Regions from separate parts of the Paenibacillus taichungensis genome, predicted to be linked through region 2. Evidence: predicted binding sites of a transcription regulator. Region 2 holds the regulator's gene; the other holds the start of a gene.

Region 1 (10,952 bases), 2.6 Mb from region 2:
TGAGGAATTATTCCAGCTTGCAGATAAGGGGTATCGTATTGGCATCGTTGGTAAATACATTGAACATGATCAGATCCCGTGTATATATACAGACAACGTGAAATTTTCCCAGGAAGTTGTTCAGCATCTCGTTGAGGCCGGACATCGGAATATCGTTTTCCTAAACGGTTATCCTGAAGCGATCGACAGCTATGAACGGCTAGAAGGCTACTTGAAGGCCCTGCGCAATCATCAGATTCCGTTCCGTCCCGAACTGATCGAGAATGGGAACTTCAATGAGGAAGGTGGGTACGAGGCCATCAAAAGATTGTTTAACAAAGGCCTGTCCTTCTCCGCTGTATATGCAGCAAATGATGAGATGGCGCTAGGTGTATACAAAGCATGTACGGAATACGGAATACGCATTCCCGAGCAATTGGCTATCGTAGGTGTAGATAACAATCGAATCAGCAAATACATCCATCCTACGCTAAGTTCGGTGAACCAGCCCAAGTATACGATGGGGGCTATTCTTATGGAGAAGATGATTGATACGATGAATACGAATGAATTTCAGGATAAACGTGTATTTAAAGTCGACTCGGAGCTGCTTGTTCGAGCTTCATCTTCCTTCAAAATAACAACATAAAAGCGCACCTGTGACAGGTGCGCCTAGTTTAATATATTTTCTCATGTTCTTAATGCACAATGATGCTTAACGCATTCAACAAATCAGCCTGCTTCACAGGCTTAGTCAGGACCGCATCAAAGACTTCCGCTTCATGCGGATCGATATGCATACCATACGGAATCAGAACAATGACCGGTGAATCTGTAACCAGGCGCTTCAGCTTGTGTACAAAATCCACAGCACCGCCCTCCAGAAGTCCCATATCCACAACGGCCACGTCAGGCTTAAAGCCATCCTGTATCCAGTCGTACGCTTCTGTCGTAACCGAGGTCATATGCACATCCATCTCCCATCTGCGCATCAGGGACGAAGCCCCTTGCAGAATGTCAGGGTCCTTGGCAAGCAGCACCTTTTTGCCCTTCAGTCGATGCTGTATATTGGCAAGCTGAGGCAGTTCCCAATGTCTGCGGAGCGGTAGGCAGATCTCGAATTCTGTCTCCTTGTCTCCCATGCCATGCACCTGAATACGGCCATTCATAAGGATGGCGAGGTTTTGGCTGACTGCCAGTCCGAGATTGGTTCCAACCAGCTTCTGTGTACTTATATTTCCGTCCAAATTGTTAATTGCTCTAAGCTTATTATCCGAAGACAACATGCGTCCGGTGTATTTCACTTGGAGTTGAAGGATACCCTCATCCTCTGCATCTCCACCATCTACGGTTGCCGTAATCAATACCGAGCCTGTCCGTGTTGAATCTATAGCATACTGAATGACATGGGCCAATAGTTGCCCGATCTTGATTTCATCCCCGACAAAAACCTGGGACACATTCAAATCAAGGTTCAATCCCAGCTCAATGTTCTTGCTCAGCGCCAGTCCCGCATAGAGATAAACGGTATTCTCAATCGTCGCTACCAGATCAAATGGATCATCATGTACGACTGTTTTGCCTGCGTCATTGACGTTATTAAAACTCATCATGTTATTCAACAGGGAAAGCAGAATGTTACCGCTGGTTTCAATCATATTCACATATTCTGTCTGCTCGTCCGACATATCCGGTGTACGCATCAGGTCGGTTAATCCCAGAATGCCGTTCAGGGGATTACGAATCTCGTGGCTCATCAGCGACAGCATCTGCGTCTTGGTCATCGCCTCAGACTCCGCACGTTCCTTCTCTGCCTGCAATTGCTCTTGTAATTGCTCCGAATCATTCAGCTTCTGTTCCTGAACTTGAAGCGTATCTTCCAGATCCACCACATACCCGAGAAAAACGGCCATGGCTTGCAGTGTTTTCATATCCGTTTCACTGATCACATAATCAGGATCATCCATCAGACAGATCGTACCGAACGTTTCCCCGGACCTCCGCATGATGGGAATCCCCACAAAGAAACGATTGCCCAGTCCGCTTGTTACGTCCATTGATTTCGTAAGAGGATGTTCACATGTATCCGTGATGATCAGACTGCTGCCCTTATCTCTTAAAACCAGGCTGCAATATGAAGCTTCAAATGGAAGTTCACTACCTTTGGCGATCAACTCTTCCTCACGGTTAAAAGCCTCGATAATAACATTGGTCACGCCATCATTCGTGGCAACGAAGATGGTGTTCACCTTTAAGATTCCGCTTAATACGTCAACAATATGGGACGCGGCTTCCTGTATATTTTCATAGAAGCCCCTTGTAATGCTTACCGTTCCCATGACTCACCCCTCTTGTCTTAGCTGCATTTCAAATCCGTATTCCACAGTATGATTCAATCGATTAACGAGGGTTCAAATATTCCGAAACAGCTGTCACAAACTATTCATATATAAAGTTTTCTATCCTTTTTTTCAAGCATCGTCAACTGAACTTGCACGGTAAATAGAAATTATACGCTTACCCTCCAGCTTTGAAAACCTTTATCACTCAGGGCTATAAATCATGACAGTCGACCAGCCTCTCCCATGTGATCATTATCACACCTAAATAACAATATATAGTTTATAAATGGATAAAGAAACTCTACATGTAGTGTTCAATGAATGGACATTATCCCATACATTTCAATTTTATTATTTAGGAGGAACTGGTATGAACATGCTTGAGTATGCCTCTCCACCGGCATCCGATCTGCTATCTGACCTGGGAAGACGAATTATTGGTGCTGAAGATGCCGATACGCTGAGGGAGAATGCCAATCTGAACGGAGACTCATTCAGCGGCAAGATGAGCAGGCTCGGTTCGGAGACCGCGAAGTGGCATGCTCTGCGTCATGTGCTGCCTAAGGAGCTCGCTCTAGCTGTGGAGAACGGCGATCTGTATGTACACGATCTGGATCAGTATGCCCTTGGTACGACCAACTGTATCTTTATTCCGTTTGACCGGCTGCTGGCCTCCGGATTCAATACCGGCAACGGTTCGGTTCGTACACCACAGACAATCATGTCTGCCATGGCATTGGTAGCCATTATTTTTCAATCCCAACAGAACAGCCAGTACGGCGGGGTATCCGCCAATAAAATCGATTGGGATCTCGCACCTTATGTGAAGCGTTCGTTCCGTAAGCATTACCGGAAGGGACAACGGCTGTTTTGGGAAATCACCTCAATTGAGGATGAGCAACTGCATCTGGATAGCGATGAAGCAAAGGAGAAGTGTCCTCGAGCCTTTGCCTTTGCCTGTGAAGAAACGGAACTGGAGACCGAACAGGCCGCCGAATCCCTGATCCATAATCTGAACACCATGAGCAGTCGTGCTGGGGGACAGATTCCGTTCACTTCGCTGAACTACGGACTGTGCACTTCAGCCGAAGGTCGACTCGTGTCTCGGTCTTTGCTGGAAGCGACCATTCGGGGACTGGGTAACGGAGAAACTCCCGTGTTCCCACAACATATTTTCCAGTGCAAGCATGGAATTAACCAATCTGAAGGAGAGCCGAATTATGATTTGTTCCGGCTTGCTGTGACCTGCTCCTCACGGCGCATGTATCCGAACTTTGTCAATGTGGATGCTTCCTTCAACCTGCCCTATTATCAACCGGAAGATCCCGATACGATCATTGCGACGATGGGATGCCGGACACGCACACTGGCTGATCGCTTCGGACGCAATCGTCAGAGCGGCAAAGGGAACCTGTCTTTTAATACCATCAATCTGGTCAAGCTCGGCATTCGATACGGGATCTGCCAGGGAGCGAGAGCCATTGCTGACCGGGCTGGCTTCTATACTGCGCTGGAATCGGTCATGCACAATGCTACGGACGGTCTGCTACACAGGTATCGAATTCAGATGAACCAACCTGCCAAAGCATCGGACTTCATGATGCGGGAAGGAGTATGGGAAGGCGGTGAACAATTGGCTCCGAATGAATCGGTGGCCGATCTGTTGAAACATGGTACGTTATCCCTTGGTTTTATCGGACTTGCTGAATGTATGACCGCTCTATATGGCCGTCACCATGGACAAGACCTCCATGTACATCGAGAAGCCTTAAATATCATTCGTACGATGAGAGAGTTCTGCGACCGGATGAGTGAGCAGCATAACCTGAATATCACCTTGTTCGCTACGCCCGCTGAGGGCCTATCCGGCAAATTCACCAAGATCGATCGTGAGCGATACGGCAGCATTGCAGGGGTCAACGACAGGGAATACTACACCAATTCATTTCACATTCCGGTCTATCATTCGCTTCCTGCCTATCGCAAGATTGAACTGGAAGCTCCCTTCCACTCCCTATGTAATGCCGGAGCGATCTCATATGTCGAACTCGACGGGAATGTAAGGGCCAATACCGCCGCTTTCCAACGAATCGTTCAATACGCGCTTGCCCAGGACATCGGGTATTTCTCCATTAATCACCCGATTGACCGCTGTCCGTCCTGTGGCTATGAAGGCGTTATTGGAGATGTATGTCCCGGATGTGAGGCTCATGAAAACCATGTGCATTTCCAGCGACTGCGCCGGGTTACGGGATATCTGACCGGTGACTATAAAGTGCGCTTCAATGGCGCGAAGCAGGCCGAAGTGAGAGACCGGGTGAAACATCGGTGAATCTGTATGGTTACATCCCGGAATCAGTGAATGAGGGGCCTGGCCTGCGTGCCGTGTTGTTCATCAGCGGATGCCGCCACGCTTGTCCGGGCTGTTTCAGTCCCGGCTCATGGAGCTTCCGGGCAGGCGAACCCTTTACGGAGAAGAGGCAGCAGCAGATTTTGCATGAAGTGACCTCACATCCCTTGCTGGAAGGGGTAACGTTATGCGGAGGTGATCCTTTTTTCTCTGCCGCAGAATGCGCCTCCTGGGTTCGGCAGCTTCGGGCTGCTCGACCTGATCTGACTGTATGGGCCTACACGGGGTTTGTGTATGAGGAACTGATTACAGACCCGTCCCGGGCGGAGTTATCCCGGCTATGCGACGTCATTATCGATGGGCCTTATATCGCAGCTGAGCGTGATGTGTCTCTTCCTTTTCGCGGCAGTCGTAATCAGCGCATCGTTAATGTGGGTGCAACAATGGCAGACCAGACAATCGTTACCATGCAGTTAGATGCATGGTAACGTTTTTTTATTTAGGGAAATCAAGCACAGCGTGGGCGATGATTTGCTTCATTTTAAGGAGCCAAATCTACCAATAAATCAAGGTTTAATAGAACATTATTTTATTTCCGATCGGATTAATGATATATGTTGCAAGCCCGTTGGTTATCGTCTATGATTGGTAGCAGAAGAGCAAGTATACGACGATTGCATCATGATACAATCTATCATCTATGCTTGGTCGCCAATTTCATAGCCGGAGATGTGTACGCACATTTCTGCACACGGAAACAGGTGCCGACCGCGCTACATGCGTGGTCAGGCTTAAAAGGGAAGCACGGTTTAAGTCCGTCGCGGTCCCGCCACTGTATACGGGGAGTCTATGCATATAATCCACTGGTGCAACCACCGGGAAGGAATGCATATGGCCATGATCCGCAAGCCAGGAGACCTGCCTGTTTCGACAGCATCGCATGACCTACGGAAGATAGGGAGGTGTTAGAGCAGCCGCTACAACTACTTATAGCAGGTGTTCTTTCCCATTCTATCTTTGTGCACAGTCGTCATTCATGATGCCTGTTTCTCGGGGTATGGAATCGGAAGGAATGCCTTTTTTTGATGCTTTCAAAAGAAGCACACCACAATAGCTTCAACTTGATGAGTTCACTTATTATAAATGAGGAGGAATTTTACATGTCGCAATCACAGCAACAACAGCCACAAGTGCTGACAGCCAACCTCGGTTACCCCCGCATCGGTGCGGGACGCGAATGGAAAAAAGCACTGGAGTCCTTCTGGGCTGGCCGAAACGATGAATCTACGCTTCATCAGGAGCTAACCACGCTTCGGTTGCAGGATCTGAAGAAACAGCAGGCACAGCAGCTCGATCTGATTCCTGTGGGCGACTTCTCCTACTATGATCATATTCTTGACGTATCGGCTATGTTTGGCGTCGTTCCTGAGCGCTTTAACCATTCAGGCGGACCCGTATCCGTATCTACCTACTTCGCCATGGCCCGGGGTAATGATCAGGCAACAGCCTGTGAGATGACCAAGTGGCTGAACACGAACTATCACTACATCGTACCTGAGATTCATAATGATACTGCATTTGCATTGCTTGAAAATAAACCCCTTGCCGCCTATCGCGAAGCGAAGCAGGAGCTTGGGCTGGAAGGTAAACCAGTCGTTGTCGGTCCGTACTCGTATGTACGATTCGCCAAAGGCTATGACGCGGAACGCTTCGCAGAAATCGTCACTCGCCTCGTTCCCGTATACGCCCAGCTTCTGTCTGAGCTTCAAGCAGAAGGCGTACAGTGGGTACAGATCGACGAGCCTGCTCTGACGCTGGCCGTCTCTTCCGAAGATGAGGCTTTGCTGCAACAGGTGTATGCTGCCTTGGCACAAGCTGCACCGGAGTTGAAGCTGCTGCTTCAAACGTATTTCGAATCGGTGGAAGCTTATCCGGTCGTGACAGCTCTGCCTGTTGCCGGAATCGGCCTGGACCTGGTCCACGGCTATGAAGGCAACTTCGCCAGCCTGCGGGAGCATGGCTTCCCGCAGGATAAATGGTTGGGCGCCGGTGTCATCGACGGGCGCAACATCTGGCGCGCCGATCTCGCAGAGACGGCGAAGCTACTGGAGCAGGTAGCTGAATTCGCAGCCGAAGGCAAGCTGATCATTCAGCCTTCCTGCAGCCTGTTGCATGTACCGGTTACTGCCGCTCAAGAGAGCGCGCTTGATCCGGTACTGCGCAATGCCCTGGCCTTTGCCGACGAGAAGCTGGAGGAAATAGCGACGCTCGGCACGTTGTTGTCCGGCGGTGCGAAGCAGGCGGACCAGGCAGCGGCTTTGGCGGAAGCCAGCCGCCGCGCCCAGGCGAGCACCGAAGCGGTGCGCCTGCTGAGCGAGTCCGAATCACGGACACGCCTGAGTGGTGCGCCTGCAGGGGTGCATGCTGATGAGCAGCTGCTTCGCGACGCGTCATTCCAGGAGCGACGTGAGCTGCAGCAGCAGAAATGGTCGCTCCCACTGCTGCCAACAACAACCATCGGCAGCTTCCCGCAAACGGCGGATGTGCGCAAAGCACGCGCACTCTTCCGTAAAGGGGAGTGGAATGCGGAGCAATATGATGCCTATGTTCGTGAACAGATCCAGGAGTGGATTACCATCCAGGAGGAAATTGGTCTGGATGTGCTGGTACACGGTGAGTTCGAACGTACCGATATGGTCGAGTTTTTCGGTGAGAAGCTGACCGGATTTGCCTTCACCAAAAATGGCTGGGTACAATCCTACGGCTCACGCTGCGTGAAGCCACCTGTAATCTATGGAGATGTGCTGTTCAATGAACCGATGACGGTAAAAGAAACAGCCTATGCCCAGACACTGACCAGCAAACCGGTAAAAGGCATGCTCACAGGTCCGGTAACGATCCTGAACTGGTCCTTTGTCCGCTCGGATATACCACGCAGTGAAGTATCCTACCAGATTGCTCGCGCCATTCGGGACGAGGTTGAAGCGCTAGAGCAAGCAGGCATTGAGATGATTCAGGTCGATGAGCCAGCTCTGCGTGAAGGACTTCCTCTCAAACGAAGCAAGTGGGATGAGTACCTGCGATGGGCCGTGGAATCCTTCCGTTTGGCTACTGCAACCGTAAAACCAACAACGCAGGTGCATACCCATATGTGCTACTGCGAGTTCGATGATATTATTGAAGCCATCAGCGACCTGGATGCAGATGTGATCTCCATCGAGACATCCCGTAGCCATGGGGAACTGGTAGGCAGCTTCGAGCAGAATACGTATGACAAAGGCATCGGACTCGGTGTATACGATATCCACAGTCCGCGTGTTCCAGGCAAGGACGAGATGTTGAATATGATTGAGCGTGCACTTCAGGTGCTGCCAGCAGATCTGTTCTGGGTGAACCCTGACTGCGGACTGAAAACACGTGGTAAAGCCGAAGTTGTAGATGCATTGAGCATCATGGTGGACGCTGCTCGTACAGCAAGAGAACGAGTAACCGCTGATTCCTCAATCTAAACGAAGCTTGTGAATGCAAATAAAAGCCTCCGAATTTCTTCGGAGGCTTTTATCATTTACCATCATTCTATTTGTTTATCTTGAAAGGTCTTTTTATCCGACTTAATGAATCTCGAAATGACTGGCACGTACTCCTGCGGACAACACAAGGTATACATCCTGTTGACCTGATACACCTTTCAGGTCTGCCTTAACCGTGGACCACTGCTGTGCCTCGCCATGTGCCAGTTCCACGCGTCCTGCCAGTGTACCGTCAGGTGCACCCAGTCGAACTTCCAATACCGCATCTGCCTGCTCTGATGATACACGAGCTTCAATCGCTGCTGCATTGCTGCCCAGATCTGCATCCTTGAAGGCAATCCAGCCTTGTTTACCAATCACACGGACAGAAGTTCCGCCTTCCTTGCTCTCATCCAGATCTACACCGAAGTATGCATCGTAATTCTCGGCGCGCGTAGCCACACCCAGATTACGTGCAGGAATGGTCTCCCCTTGTACTGTCAGGTCAGCAACAAGCTGAACATCGGCAGAAGATTTACCCACCATAATGGAGTAGGTGCCGCTTTCGACCACATAACGATCACGGGTTACATCCCAGATCGCCAGTTCCTGAACTGGCAGTATGAAGCTGACTTTTACTGTAGCTCCAGCTTCAATATGAAGACGACGGAAACCTTTTAACGTTTTGAGTGGACGTTTCACACGGGACTGTCCGGCACGCACATACAACTGTACAACCTCATCACTGGCGATCGTACCTGTATTTGTCACGTCCACATGCACAGTAATGATCTCTTCGACTCCAGCTTGGGCCGGGTTCAGCTCCAAATTACTGTATTTAAACGATGCATACGTTAATCCATGTCCGAATGGATACAGTACATCACCTTCAAAATACTGATACGTACGTCCGGATTGAATGATATCGTAGTCTCTGATATCGGTCAGCTGATCTGCGGATTGTACCCACGTCATATTCAGGCGGCCTGCTGGTGCATAATCGCCATATAATACGTCAGCTATAGCGTTCCCCAACTCTTGTCCTGCATGGGATGTATACAATACAGCCGGAATGTTCTCCTGCACCCAGTTGGACGTGAACGGGTAACTTCCCACGATAACTACAACGGTATTTGGATTCGCTGCATACACGGCTTCAACCAGACGCTGCTGGGATTCAGCCAGGTCCAGACTTGGGCGGTCGATCTCTTCTTTACCATTTACAAGCGGATTGTTGCCGACAAATACAATCGCCGTCTCCGCTTCCTTCGCGGCCGCAACCGCTTCTTCCAATCCATTCACCACAATATCCTTTTTGAACGTTTCCGTAGCACCGAAAGATTTCAACGCTTCGGATACCGCAAACGCATCGTTTCCATTATTGGGTGCCGTTACTGTTTTACCGTTCCAAGTCGTCAGCCCCACGCTTCCGTCCTGTTGTGGCAACAGATGGAATACTTCCTTCACAAACCAGCCATATACTTCATCCGCCGATGCCGTAACCGTTTCTTCATCCGTCGTCAGGTATTTCCCATTACTGTCTGCCTTCAACGTGTAACTGCCAAAGCCCCAGTCACTCACTGTAAATGTCTCAGCATTCCCTGAAGCAATGATGGATGATTTCTCATCCTCAGCCAATCCGACAGCCTTACCGCTTGCCACTGAAGTCAATGTAATGCGGTCATTGCCATCCTTGAATGCAACCTTGTCGCCGCCTACTTTGCCACTGATCGCTTCAAGCGGGGATACGCTATATGGCATGGTGCCTGCATACCAGTCACGATAGACTGTTCCGCCCAGTTGGCCAATCACAGCCACTTTGCCGGATTTTGTTTTATCCAGCGGCAGTGTGCCTTTATCATTTTTAAGCAGTACCACTTGTTCTCTTGCTGCTCTCAGTGACAGGGCCTTCGCTTTCTCCGTCATCATTGCTTCTTCACCAATCGAAGCATATGGATTGCCCTCAGCCGGATCGAATTCACCCAGACGGAAACGCACACGGAATGTATTGAACAACGCCAGATCGATGTCTTCCATTGTGAGTGTGCCTTGCTCCAGCCCTTCACGCAGTGCCTGTTTCGAAAGATCCGCATCATCGGTAATGCTGTCAATTCCGGCTTTGACGGACTCTACTGTTCCTGGTGTGTGGGAATCATAGTATTTATGATCGTTCTTGATCCCCATTACATCCCCTGCATCACTCACGATGAAGCCATCCATGCCCCATTCGCCCTTCACAATCTCGTTTACAAATGGATGCAGCAATGCTGGTGTACCATTAATTGAGTTGTACGCGGTCATCATTGACTGTGCGCTGCCCTCTTTAAACGGTTTCTCGAATGCCTTCAGATAATATTCACGCATGTTGCGTGGATCAATGCTCGATGAACCACTGCCACGGTCCACTTCATTATTGTTAGCAAGGAAATGCTTCAACGTGGCAACTGCCTTGTAATACTTCGGATGGTCGCCCTGAATTCCCTTAACCAAGGCCGTTGTCAGCTCAGCCGTCAGTTCCGGGTCTTCACCATAAGCCTCTTCGTTCCGACCCCAACGTGGATCACGCTCCATATCAACCGTAGGTGCCCACAGAGTCAGACCGTTTACTGCTGGATTGCGTTTGTAAAATACACGTGCCTCGTCTCCGATCACGGAGCCGATCTCTTTCATCAGATCGGCATCCCATGTGCATGCTAGCCCTACCGGCTGCGGGAAGGAAGTCGCTTCGCCAAGCCAGGCCAGACCATGAGCTGCCTCTGTACCGTGTTTATA
Region 2 (10,952 bases):
AGTTTATTCTTATAGATGGAAATAGCATTATTTACAGGGCATTTTTTGCAATGCCGCCGCTAACTAACTCGAAAGGCTTGCACACCAATGCGGTGTACGGCTTCACCACGATGCTGCTGCGCTTGCTGGAAGAGCATAAACCGACACATGTGATGGTGGCATTTGATGCAGGCAAAGTTACGTTCCGGCACGAAGGTTACCAGGAATATAAGGGTGGTCGTGAGAAAACACCACCGGAGTTGTCCGAGCAATTTCCGCTGCTGAAAGAGCTGCTTCAGGGCTTCGGGATTGCCCAGTTTGAGCTTGCAGGGTTTGAAGCGGATGACATTATCGGAACATTAACGAAACGTGCGGACGAAGCTGGAAGACAGGTTCTCGTTGTGTCGGGTGACAAAGATATGTTGCAGCTTGCCTCTGAACATGTGCATATCGGGCTTACGCGTAAAGGGGTAACCGAGATTGAGCTATACGATCCCGCTCAGATTAAGGAGCGCTATGGTCTGACCCCGCTGCAAATCATTGACCTCAAAGGTCTGATGGGCGATGCGTCCGACAATATTCCGGGCATTCCTGGCGTCGGAGAGAAAACGGCTCTGAAACTGCTGCACCAGTTCGGTTCGGTTGAAGAAGTTCTTAACGGTACAGGTGAGCTAAAGGGAAAAATGAAAGAAAAGATTGAGGCTCACGCCGAAGATGCACGTATGAGTAAGCAGCTTGCCACGATCCACCGTGAAGTTCCATTGGAACAAACTTGGGAAGATATGCAGTTTGCTGGCTTAAAAGAGGAACTGGCAGGTCCGGCTTTGGCCAAGCTCGAATTCAAGTCTTTGCTTGAGCGCCTGTCATTCCGTGCAAGTGTAGTTTCTGAACAGGAAGCCGTTCCGGCTGCCGCAGTGGAATCCTCCATTGCAACAGAAGAAACGATTAGTGAACTGTTCGGTTCACTCGAATCCATTGATGTGCTGCATGTGGAGACACATGGCGATAACCCGCATCAGGCGAAACTAATTGGACTTGCTGTCGGTTCAGCCGGAACCTATACATTCCTGTCTCCCGAATTGCTTCAGTCTGAGGCAGCGGCCCCAGTGAGAGAGTGGCTTGGCAATGCAGATCAACCCAAGCGTGGTTATGATCTGCACCGTGTTGATCTGGCATTGCATGCGCATGGCATTGAGTTTGCTGGAGCGTCATTTGATGTGCAGCTGGCTGCCTATTTGCTTGATCCAACCGAATCGAATCAGACGATCAGTGGCCTGACCACGAAGTATGGTCTGCCTTCCCTTGTGGAGGATGATACGGTTATGGGCAAAGGTGCAAAATACCGGGTGCCTGAGGCGGATATACTGGGCGATTTTCTATGTCGCAAAGCGGCCGCAGTAGCAGCCATTATTCCACTCCAGGAGCAGGCACTGGAGAGCAATGAGATGAACGCACTTTTCCATGAACTCGAAATGCCGTTGTCACGTATTCTTGCAGATATGGAGAAACAGGGCATTAAGGCTAATACGGCAGATTTGCAGGCTTTGGGTAGTGAGTTCGAAGAAAATATCAGCAGGTTGATGGCGGAAATCTACAAGCTTTCCGGCACGGAATTCAATCTGAATTCACCGAAACAGCTGGGTGAGATTTTATTCGATAAACTAGGTCTGCCTGTGGTGAAGAAAACAAAAACAGGATACTCTACGGATGCCGAAGTATTAGAGAAGCTGGCTCCATATAATGATGTGGTCAAACATATTCTGCAATATCGTCAACTTGCCAAGTTACAGTCCACATATGTAGAAGGACTGCTCAAAGAGATTTCAGATAAGGATGGCAAGGTGCATACGTTTTACCGTCAGACGATCGCGGCTACTGGGCGTCTGAGCAGCCAGTTCCCGAACTTGCAGAACATTCCGATTCGGATGGAGGAAGGTCGTAAAATCAGGAAGGTATTTGTTCCTTCCGAGCCGGGCTGGTCCATTTTGGCAGCAGACTATTCGCAGATTGAACTGCGCGTCCTTGCACATATTTCAGATGATGAGCGGCTGAAGGAAGCTTTTGTTCAGGACATGGATATCCATACGAAGACGGCCTCCGATGTGTTTGGTGTGAAGCCAGAAGAGGTGGATGGAGACATGCGTCGTTCTGCCAAGGCGGTTAACTTCGGAATTGTTTATGGCATCAGTGATTACGGCCTTTCGCAGAACCTGCACATCACGCGGAAAGAGGCAGCACAGTTTATCGATCAATACTTTGAAGTATTTCAGGGTGTTCGCCGATATATGGATGATATTGTGAAGGAAGCCCGTCAGGATGGTTATGTCAAAACGTTGCTGGAACGCCGTCGTTATCTGCCAGAAATCAATGCAAGCAACTTTAACCTGCGTTCCTTCGCGGAACGGACAGCGATGAATACACCGATTCAGGGAACTGCGGCAGATATCATCAAGCTTGCCATGGTACAGATGGATGAAGCACTGCGTGAACGCAAGCTGAAGAGCCGCATGCTATTACAGGTGCACGATGAGCTTGTATTCGAAGTGCCTGCGGATGAAATGGAACTGATGAAAGAGCTGGTTCCTTCGGTGATGGAAAAAGCATTGGAGCTGTCAGTGCCGCTAAAAGCGGAAGTCAGCTACGGAGAAAACTGGTACGAGGCTAAATAATAGATCCCAAGCGGGTTTTCCGTTATTTTACAAAATATTTTTCAACTGTTTTCGACACAAGAAGGGGTCCCGCTGAGCGCCATCTTCCGTTATAATATAGGGGAGGTGAGAACATCATGCCGGAATTACCGGAAGTCGAAACAGTCAGAAGAACATTGAATCAACTTATTGTTGGCAAGACCATTGACTCCGTTACCGTTAGCTTGCCGCGGATTATTCAGCGGCCGGACGACATAGATGCATTTGCAATGGAACTTAAGGGACATACCGTGATCGGTGTGGAGCGCAGAGGCAAGTTTTTGCGTATTTTGCTGGACGGGCTGGTGCTTGTCTCCCATCTGCGGATGGAAGGCAGGTACGGGGTATACCAACAGCATGAGGAAGTGGAGAAGCATACCCATGTTATCTTTCACTTTACCGATGGTACAGAATTACGTTACAAGGATGTCCGTCAATTCGGTACAATGCATCTCTTCAATGCAGGGGAGGAACTGGTATCCAAACCTTTGTTAAAACTGGGGCTGGAGCCGCTTGATCCTGCGTTTACTGTAGCTGCATTCCGTGATGCTGTTGGCAAACGCACGACCAAAATTAAAGCCGTCTTGTTAAATCAGGCATATGTGGTCGGCATCGGGAATATTTATGTGGACGAGGCCTTGTTCCGCGCTGGAATTCATCCAGAAACCATTGCCAAGACATTAACCGAAGCCCAGTTAACCGTGCTGCATGAAGCGATCGTGGTTACGCTCCAGGATGCGGTGAATGCAGGAGGTTCCTCCATTAAGTCCTATGTCAATGGACAGGGCGAGATGGGAATGTTCCAGCATCAGTTGAAAATATATGGACGCAAGTCTGAACCTTGTGCAACGTGTGGCACATTAATCGAGAAGAGTGTTGTAGGTGGTAGGGGCACGCATTACTGTCCAAACTGTCAACCGCTGCTCTAAATCGTTGATGGGTTTGGTAGCATGAACGAAATCGTCAAATTGTAGCACCCTTGGATTCCTCCCTCCATATACTGATATGGCAGAAATAAGCGGGCGTATACCCATACTGGCAGCCGCCAGTTGGAACGAGTTCCGCACAGGGGAGGAATCCGGGGTGCTGCATCATTTTATTTCATTACTGGCGCTTGCTTTGGCGCTTAGTTTAGATGGTTTTGGAGTCGGGATTACATATGGGCTGCGGAGAACTAAAATTCCGCTGTTATCCATTGTCGTCATTTCCATCTGTTCGGGTCTGGTTATTGCATTATCGATGCAAGTAGGTGTACTTCTGTCTCATGTCGTATCTCCGGACGTGGCTTCAATTGTTGGAGCGGTTATTCTGATCGGTATTGGCGCATGGTCGTTGCTGCAACTCATTCGAAAACGGGGCAAGGAACAGCTGGAAACGGACAATGGAGTGGGTGAGGGAACAGCAGCAGGAACAATCCGCAGTAGTACGCAAGCCTCACCAGAAGCTCAGCCGAAGGGCAGAAATCAGGTGCTCGCGCTTGAACTTGAGCCATCTGCTTCTGGAGGATCTCTGGAACGAATGGTCTTTACACTTGAGCTGCGGAAGCTGGGTGTAGTTATACAAATTCTGCGGAGTCCCTCGAAGGCAGATATGGATAACTCGGGCAGTATATCCGTCCAAGAAGCGATGTGGCTTGGTATAGCCCTTTCTCTGGATGCTTTCGGTGCAGGATTAGGGGCAGCGTTATTGGGATTCCCAACTTTGTGGACAGCATTAGTTATTGCGTTGTTCAGCGGAGCATTTCTGTCTCTGGGCATGAAAGTTGGATTACGCTTTGCTGCTTTGCGGTGGATGCGAAGATTATCTGTATTACCTGCGCTTTTATTAATGTTTATGGGAATAATGAAGTTGTTGTGAGGTGAAATAATGAATATTGGCTTAACCGGCGGGATCGCGACAGGCAAAAGCAGCGTGTCCGCCTTTCTCGCCAGTAAGGGAGCGTTGCTCATTGATGCAGATGTGATTGCCCGGGAAGTAATGCTGCCCGGGCATCCCGTTTTGGCTGCGGCTGTACAGCGGTTCGGACAAGCCATATTGAATGAGGACGGAACATTGGATCGGAAAAAGCTTGGCAGTATTGTGTTTCAGAATCCAGAGGAACGTAAGGCACTTGAGGCGATTACACATCCTGCGATCCGCAAGGAGATGCGCGAGCGCGCTGCACTGTATGAGCTTGAACATCCGGAAAAGCTGGTCGTATCGGATATTCCGTTATTGTACGAGTCAGGGCTGGAGGATGGCTTCGAAGAAGTGATGGTTGTTTACGTTCCGAGATCAGTGCAGCGGGAACGACTGATGGGCAGGGATGGAATGACGGCGGAACAGGCAGACGCCCGTATCGACGTGCAGATGGATATTGAAGATAAGAAGCAGCGTGCTGACGTGGTTATTGATAACAGCGGCTTGTGGTCAGAGACGGAGCAGCAACTCATTTCTTTTTTGCATCGTAAGGGCCTAATATGAGATTGCTGCGTAAGAAACGGGTATTGTTGTTGATGTTTGTGTCTTTTGTATTGGTGCTGTTCCTGAATACCAATTGGATGTCATGGTTCTATCCGATTCATTATAAGGAAGAGATTCGTGCCCAGTCTCAGAGTTATGAGGTTGATCCGTTTCTCATCGCTTCCATCATCAAGGTGGAGACCAATTTTAAGACAAGCAAGGAATCCAAGAGAGGTGCCATCGGGTTAATGCAGCTAATGCCTGACACTGCTAACTGGATTATGGAGCAGGCCAAAATTCCGGGCACCTCACTGGAAGAATTGAAGCACGAGCCTGAAAGGAATATTCAGCTGGGTACCTGGTATCTACGCAACCTGTCAGATCAATTTGACGGGAATGAAGCGGCTATGATTGCTGCTTACAATGCAGGTCCAGGTAAAGTGAACTCATGGCTAAGGGATGGCGTATGGGATGGTTCATTCGAGACGGTCAAAGATATTCCGTTTGGTGAAACCCGGCACTATGTACAACGCGTCATTTATTATTATAATCAGTATGTAAAGATCTATAATACGTTCTAAGTTAATACAATCTGGATTCATGGTCTAAAATAAGTAGAAGCACCGAGCAGGCCGGTTGTTCACCGGCCGCTCCATGCTCCTCTGTGTACCGTATTACGATGCAGATATTATTGGTATTGACCTGCCAATTGCTGTTCTGCAATTGTTACCAGACGCTTCGTGATGTATCCACCGATCGAACCGTTCTCGTAAGAAGTCATGTTACCTTGGTATCCGTCTTGTGGGATGCTGATTCCGAGTTCTTGAGCAACTTCATATTTCAGTTGTTCGAGAGCTGCGGAAGCTTTAGTTACCACCAGGTTGTTGGAGTTACCATTGCTTTGTGCCATTGCTGTTCACCTCCTCGCGGTTGGTAAAAGTATTATGTGTCGGCAATACGATTTTCATAACTAAATGCATGTAGGCAATTTCTGGTAAAAAGTAAAACATGGGAAGTGATCTGATTTGAAATGTCCTTATTGCGCCTATCTGGGCACAAAGGTGCTTGATTCAAGGCCGGCCAATGAATCGAAATCGATTCGTCGTCGTCGTGAGTGTGAGCAATGTAGCCGTCGATTTACAACTTTTGAAATGGTGGAAGAAACACCGCTGATCGTCATCAAGAAGGACGGCAGTCGTGAGGAATTTAGCCGGGACAAGATTCTTCGTGGCCTGATCCGGGCTTGTGAGAAACGTCCGGTCTCTGTGGAGACACTTGAAATGATGGTATCTGAGGTAGAGAAGTCTCTGCGAAATACAGCCGATGCTGAAGTAGAGAGCCGTCAGATTGGCGAACTACTGATGGAACAGCTATTTCCAGTGGATGAAGTAGCCTATGTGCGCTTCGCTTCGGTGTACCGTCAATTCAAAGACATCAATATGTTTATGAAAGAACTCAAATCCCTATTGTCCAAAGATGACAACGTGGATTAGTGAAACGGGTAAAAGGGGAAGAGCATTCTGGGGTTACCATCTGTGTGTTCCAGTAAAAAGGTTGTTCTTCTCCAATCACTTTAGCTTCAAGAAAAAGTTGTTGACAGCAAAAGCTGTATTTTATATGATATAGGAGTCGCCTGCGGAGCATTGCAGATTTGGACAACTTGTTATATTCATAATTTGGGGCCTTAGCTCAGCTGGGAGAGCGCATCGCTGGCAGCGATGAGGTCAGGGGTTCGATCCCCCTAGGCTCCATACAAGAACATCATATGGACTCTTAGCTCAGTTGGTAGAGCAGTTGACTCTTAATCAATTGGTCCAGGGTTCGAGTCCCTGAGAGTCCATCAAAAAGAACGGCAGAGATGCCGTTCTTTTTTTATTAGGAGACAACTTGATTGCTTTTATACAGTTACAGAGTCTTTAAGTGGCAAAATGCTTAACTATATGACGAAATTGTCGTGCTGCGCCACGGGAAGAAAAACAAATTCCTGACCCGACTTGAATAGAAAAACAAAAACCAGGGTGCTGTAAATTAGCAGCCTGGTTTTTTGGGGAGATTTGAATTACGCACAAGTCTCGACTAGGCTGCATTTTACTTCTTCGCGGCGTTTGCGCAAGTAGGAAATACGGAAGAAGGTAGCAGCAGTTACAGCAGCCAGAATGACGCTCGTTGCGCCGATCCAACTGATGTAGCTCAGTGATGCCTGCTCGACGACAACACCGCCAAGACCAGCACCAGCGGCCATGCCAAGATGCAAAACGGAGGTATTCATACTAAGCATAATGCCCGATGCCTCTGGAGCAAGTGACAATAAATAAAACTGCTGGGTTGGGCTCGAAGACCAAACGGTGAAAGACCAAAACATCAGAAGTGGGAATACGATCAACGGCGTTTGCCCATCTAGTGAGAGCAGAACTAGAGCCATGGTATTAAACAGCATTCCGATGACTAATGTGCGGGGAGCTCCCCATCTATCGGTGCTGTAACCGCCGAATTTAGAACCAAACAAGCTAGCGATACCGAAAGAGAAGAGTGCGATGCTTACGCTTTGCTCGCTTAATTTGGTTATGGTCAGCAAGTAGGGCGAAATATAGGTGTAAACAACCGAGTATCCACCAATCCACATGAAGGCGACAACCAACGCGATCGCAATTTCAGGTTTCTTCAACAGTGCAAACTGTTTGCGAATCGGAACAGGCGCCTCGCCATTGGATTGGGGTATAGCAATAAGGATTAAGAACATGGCAAACAAACCTAGTAGACCGATAACGCCAAAAATGAGCTTCCAATCATAAACCGAAGCGGCGACTCTTCCAAGTGGAACTCCGATAATTAAGGAGGCACTGAAACCCATTATAAGAGTTGCAATTGCACTTCCTTGTTTGCCAGGTGCAGCGAGCTTGGCAGCAACCGTCAATGAGGTAACGAGAAACACGCCGGTACTAATCGCGAGAACAATACGCGATACGAGCAAGAATGTAAAGCCGGGTAACGCGACGGCAATCAGGTTGCCTACTGCAAATACACCAAGCGCATAAAGGAGAAGTTTACGTCTCTCCATACGTGCAGTGACGGCTATGACGATCGGTGTGCCGAAGGCATAGGCCAGAGAAAAAACGGTAATCAGCTGACCTGCGACCGATACGGAGACACCTACATCTGCAGCCACCTTATCCAAAATCCCTGCAATAATATATTCGGATGTCCCAACTAGAAAGCTAATAATAGCCAGCATATAAATTTTCAATGCATTCGACATACTGGTAAAGCTCCTCTCTATACTTCAATGTTTTATATTTCTAGTTCTATAGAAATAATGTTCAAAAAAAATTACTCCAGCAAATAAGGCGCATATTTCTGTGCCATTTCGCGGTTTACGCTGTAGTAGATATACGTTCCTTCCTTGCGGAGGTTCAACAGTCCACAGTCTGTCAATTGCTTCAAGTGATGGGAAAGCGTTGAGCTGGCCACTGATTCCAGCTTAGACTCGATATCAGAGCAACACAAAGTTGTCTCCTCCGTAAGGAGTAAGGCAATTTTGATTCTCGTGGGTTCTCCGAGCGCTTTGTACACTTTAATAGCTTGACGCACATTCGCATTTTCTTCTACCATCGTAAATTCACCTTTTTTCTAACTGTAGTTATTTCTATATCCGTAAAAATAATGTAGCTCACCTTTTTTTGAATGTAAACAGAGAATAAGACTGTGTAGTTATTTTAACAGATGAGTCGCTTGGGCTTTCCGTCAAAATAGCTACCACTTTGCCAGGCTCTCATGCCGGGAACACCTGAAATCTGGTGCTTCCGGCTTCTTGGGTTCGCAGCCTGAATCGGCTCTCCCCGCAACATGATTAAACTTTGAGTTAAAAAAGGATAGGATGGAATGTTTTATTTGAGACCATTATGTAAAAGTAACTTGCGTTGTAGAATACGGTTGAAATTTTTGCCATACTTATGGCGACAATCGTAAAAGCTATTTATAATTGAACGCTAGTATTCTGGAGGAAGCCACAATGTTAAAATAGTCATACAGAGACGTTTATCAGGCATCATCCCTCATCAGTAAGTGGAATGAGTGACCCCAGAACGGACGATTAGTTTAGTTTCCCGCTAACAGGCATAACAGTCACGGAGGATAAGAAAATGAACAACTCGGAATGGGCAGAGTCCTATTTTCCAATATATATAGCAGACAGCATTCAATCATTATATAGTACGTCAACCATGCCGATACATAGAATCCATGAGAACTTGACCGTTCTATTGGCTGTTTCAAGTGGCAAGGGCTCACTTCATCTCGACGATCACATCTACGAACTCACCGATGGGATAGTAATCCTTATTCCGGCGAAGAGTGATGTTGTAATACAGGGGAATCAGATGCATCCTCTTCATATATACACGCTATCCATCAGCACACAAGAACAGAAGAGATCACTGCCCGTGCAAGCCATGGGGCGGTCCAGTGTGCTTGCGTCAGGAACCCTTATTGAGTTCTATGAACCAACGATTGCAGCTCAGCTTGAGGAGCTCTATATGTATCGTTTACCTGGCAATGAAGTCAGGCATATGCGTAACCAGATTCTGTTTCATCAAGTACTGATGAGTCTTTTGGAACGAATGGAAGCAAAATATATTGCGAGTGAGCAACCGTCTATGGAACGCAGCATCGTATTTATGGAGAACCATTTTAGTGAGAAAATAACAACTGAAGGACTTTCCGAAATTGCGGGGGTCAGTCGATCTCACTACTCCACTCTTTTTAAGCAGCTAACTGGATTCGCACCGAATGAGTATCTCTCACGCTTGCGTGTTCACCGTGCCAAAGAGTTATTGATTGGCGGGTCCACTTCACTTCGTGAGATCGCGCTGAAGGTTGGATATAAAGATGAATTCTATCTTAGTCGTCGTTTCAAGCAGCAAACAGGAGAGAGTCCATCAGGTTACACACGTCGCAGACCTTCTCAACAAGTGGCTGTGTGGTGTGCACCTTATGCAAGCCATCTAATGTTACTTGGAGTGGAACCAGCGGTCGTAATCTCAGAAAGCAGCGAATATGTAAGCACAGAGGGAGTTAGCCCACCTCAAACGATACATTTTATCCATTCTGACAGTTCACCTGAACAAATAAAGTCCGTATTACTAGATGCTAATATTGAGCTCATCATTGCAGCGAATCAGCATCTACATATGAACGGATTAAGTTCTGAACGTCTGAGATCCATCGCTCCTATTGTTGAAATTGCGTGGATGGAGCTTGGGTGGAAAGAACATCTGCGGTTTATCGCACAGGCAATTCAAAGATTGGAGAAGGCAGAACAATGGCTGGCAGACTTTGAAAGGGAAGAACAGCAGGCACGTGAAGCCATTCAAACAAGCCCGATTGTGAATGAGACACTGACCATTCTCGTCATAAAACCGGATACCTTACAAATATATGGAATTAGAAATGTCGGATATGTGATGTATCAATCGCTCGGATTACGACCTTCGGCCAAGATTGCCCAGGAAATAGAGAGGTTTGGCGACCAATTTCATTCGGTTACTATCCAACTGTCGCAACTTCAGGATTACGAGGGCACTCGTATGCTCGTCATTGTTTTTCCAGATGAAAAAGGGTCAAAGGCTCATTCAGAAGGTATATTTAACTCGGAATACTGGAAAGGGCTTGAGGCAGTGAAGCGAAATCGGATCTATCATCTGGAGCAGGAAGAGTGGATACCCTACAATCCGGTTTCCATTCGTTTGCAGCTCGGACGGGCTGTATCCTTGTGGACTGCCATCCAATAATCCAAAGGTTTTCTCAAACAAAAAGGCATGGTTAGGTTCATCCTGCATGCCTATAATT

Evidence for each region. Region 2 encodes NrdR, which represses ribonucleotide reductase genes. Its sites were predicted from a motif close to AACACNATATATNGTGTT; they were not measured.
Region 1: a site for NrdR is predicted at 2,619-2,636, ahead of ACR1R9_RS29420 (anaerobic ribonucleoside triphosphate reductase). Genes of this name have one in related genera too.

What each region holds. Positions count from the first base shown of each region.
Region 1 covers NZ_CP194720.1:6,518,100-6,529,051, reverse strand. The annotation lists gene ACR1R9_RS29430 (LacI family DNA-binding transcriptional regulator) at 1-628, shown strand, start outside; gene ACR1R9_RS29425 (hybrid sensor histidine kinase/response regulator) at 678-2,318, opposite strand; gene ACR1R9_RS29420 (anaerobic ribonucleoside triphosphate reductase) at 2,692-4,653, shown strand; gene nrdG (anaerobic ribonucleoside-triphosphate reductase activating protein) at 4,650-5,159, shown strand; cobalamin riboswitch at 5,414-5,611, shown strand; gene metE (5-methyltetrahydropteroyltriglutamate--homocysteine S-methyltransferase) at 5,832-8,180, shown strand; gene ACR1R9_RS29405 (glycoside hydrolase family 3 C-terminal domain-containing protein) at 8,283-10,952, opposite strand, start outside.
Region 2 covers NZ_CP194720.1:3,937,225-3,948,176, reverse strand. The annotation lists gene polA (DNA polymerase I) at 1-2,648, shown strand, start outside; gene mutM (DNA-formamidopyrimidine glycosylase) at 2,765-3,595, shown strand; gene ACR1R9_RS17530 (manganese efflux pump) at 3,750-4,523, shown strand; gene coaE (dephospho-CoA kinase) at 4,533-5,129, shown strand; gene ACR1R9_RS17520 (lytic transglycosylase domain-containing protein) at 5,126-5,689, shown strand; gene ACR1R9_RS17515 (alpha/beta-type small acid-soluble spore protein) at 5,797-6,018, opposite strand; gene nrdR (transcriptional regulator NrdR) at 6,134-6,601, shown strand; tRNA gene ACR1R9_RS17505 (tRNA-Ala) at 6,787-6,859, shown strand; tRNA gene ACR1R9_RS17500 (tRNA-Lys) at 6,876-6,948, shown strand; gene ACR1R9_RS17495 (MFS transporter) at 7,168-8,364, opposite strand; gene ACR1R9_RS17490 (ArsR/SmtB family transcription factor) at 8,436-8,717, opposite strand; gene ACR1R9_RS17485 (AraC family transcriptional regulator) at 9,248-10,894, shown strand.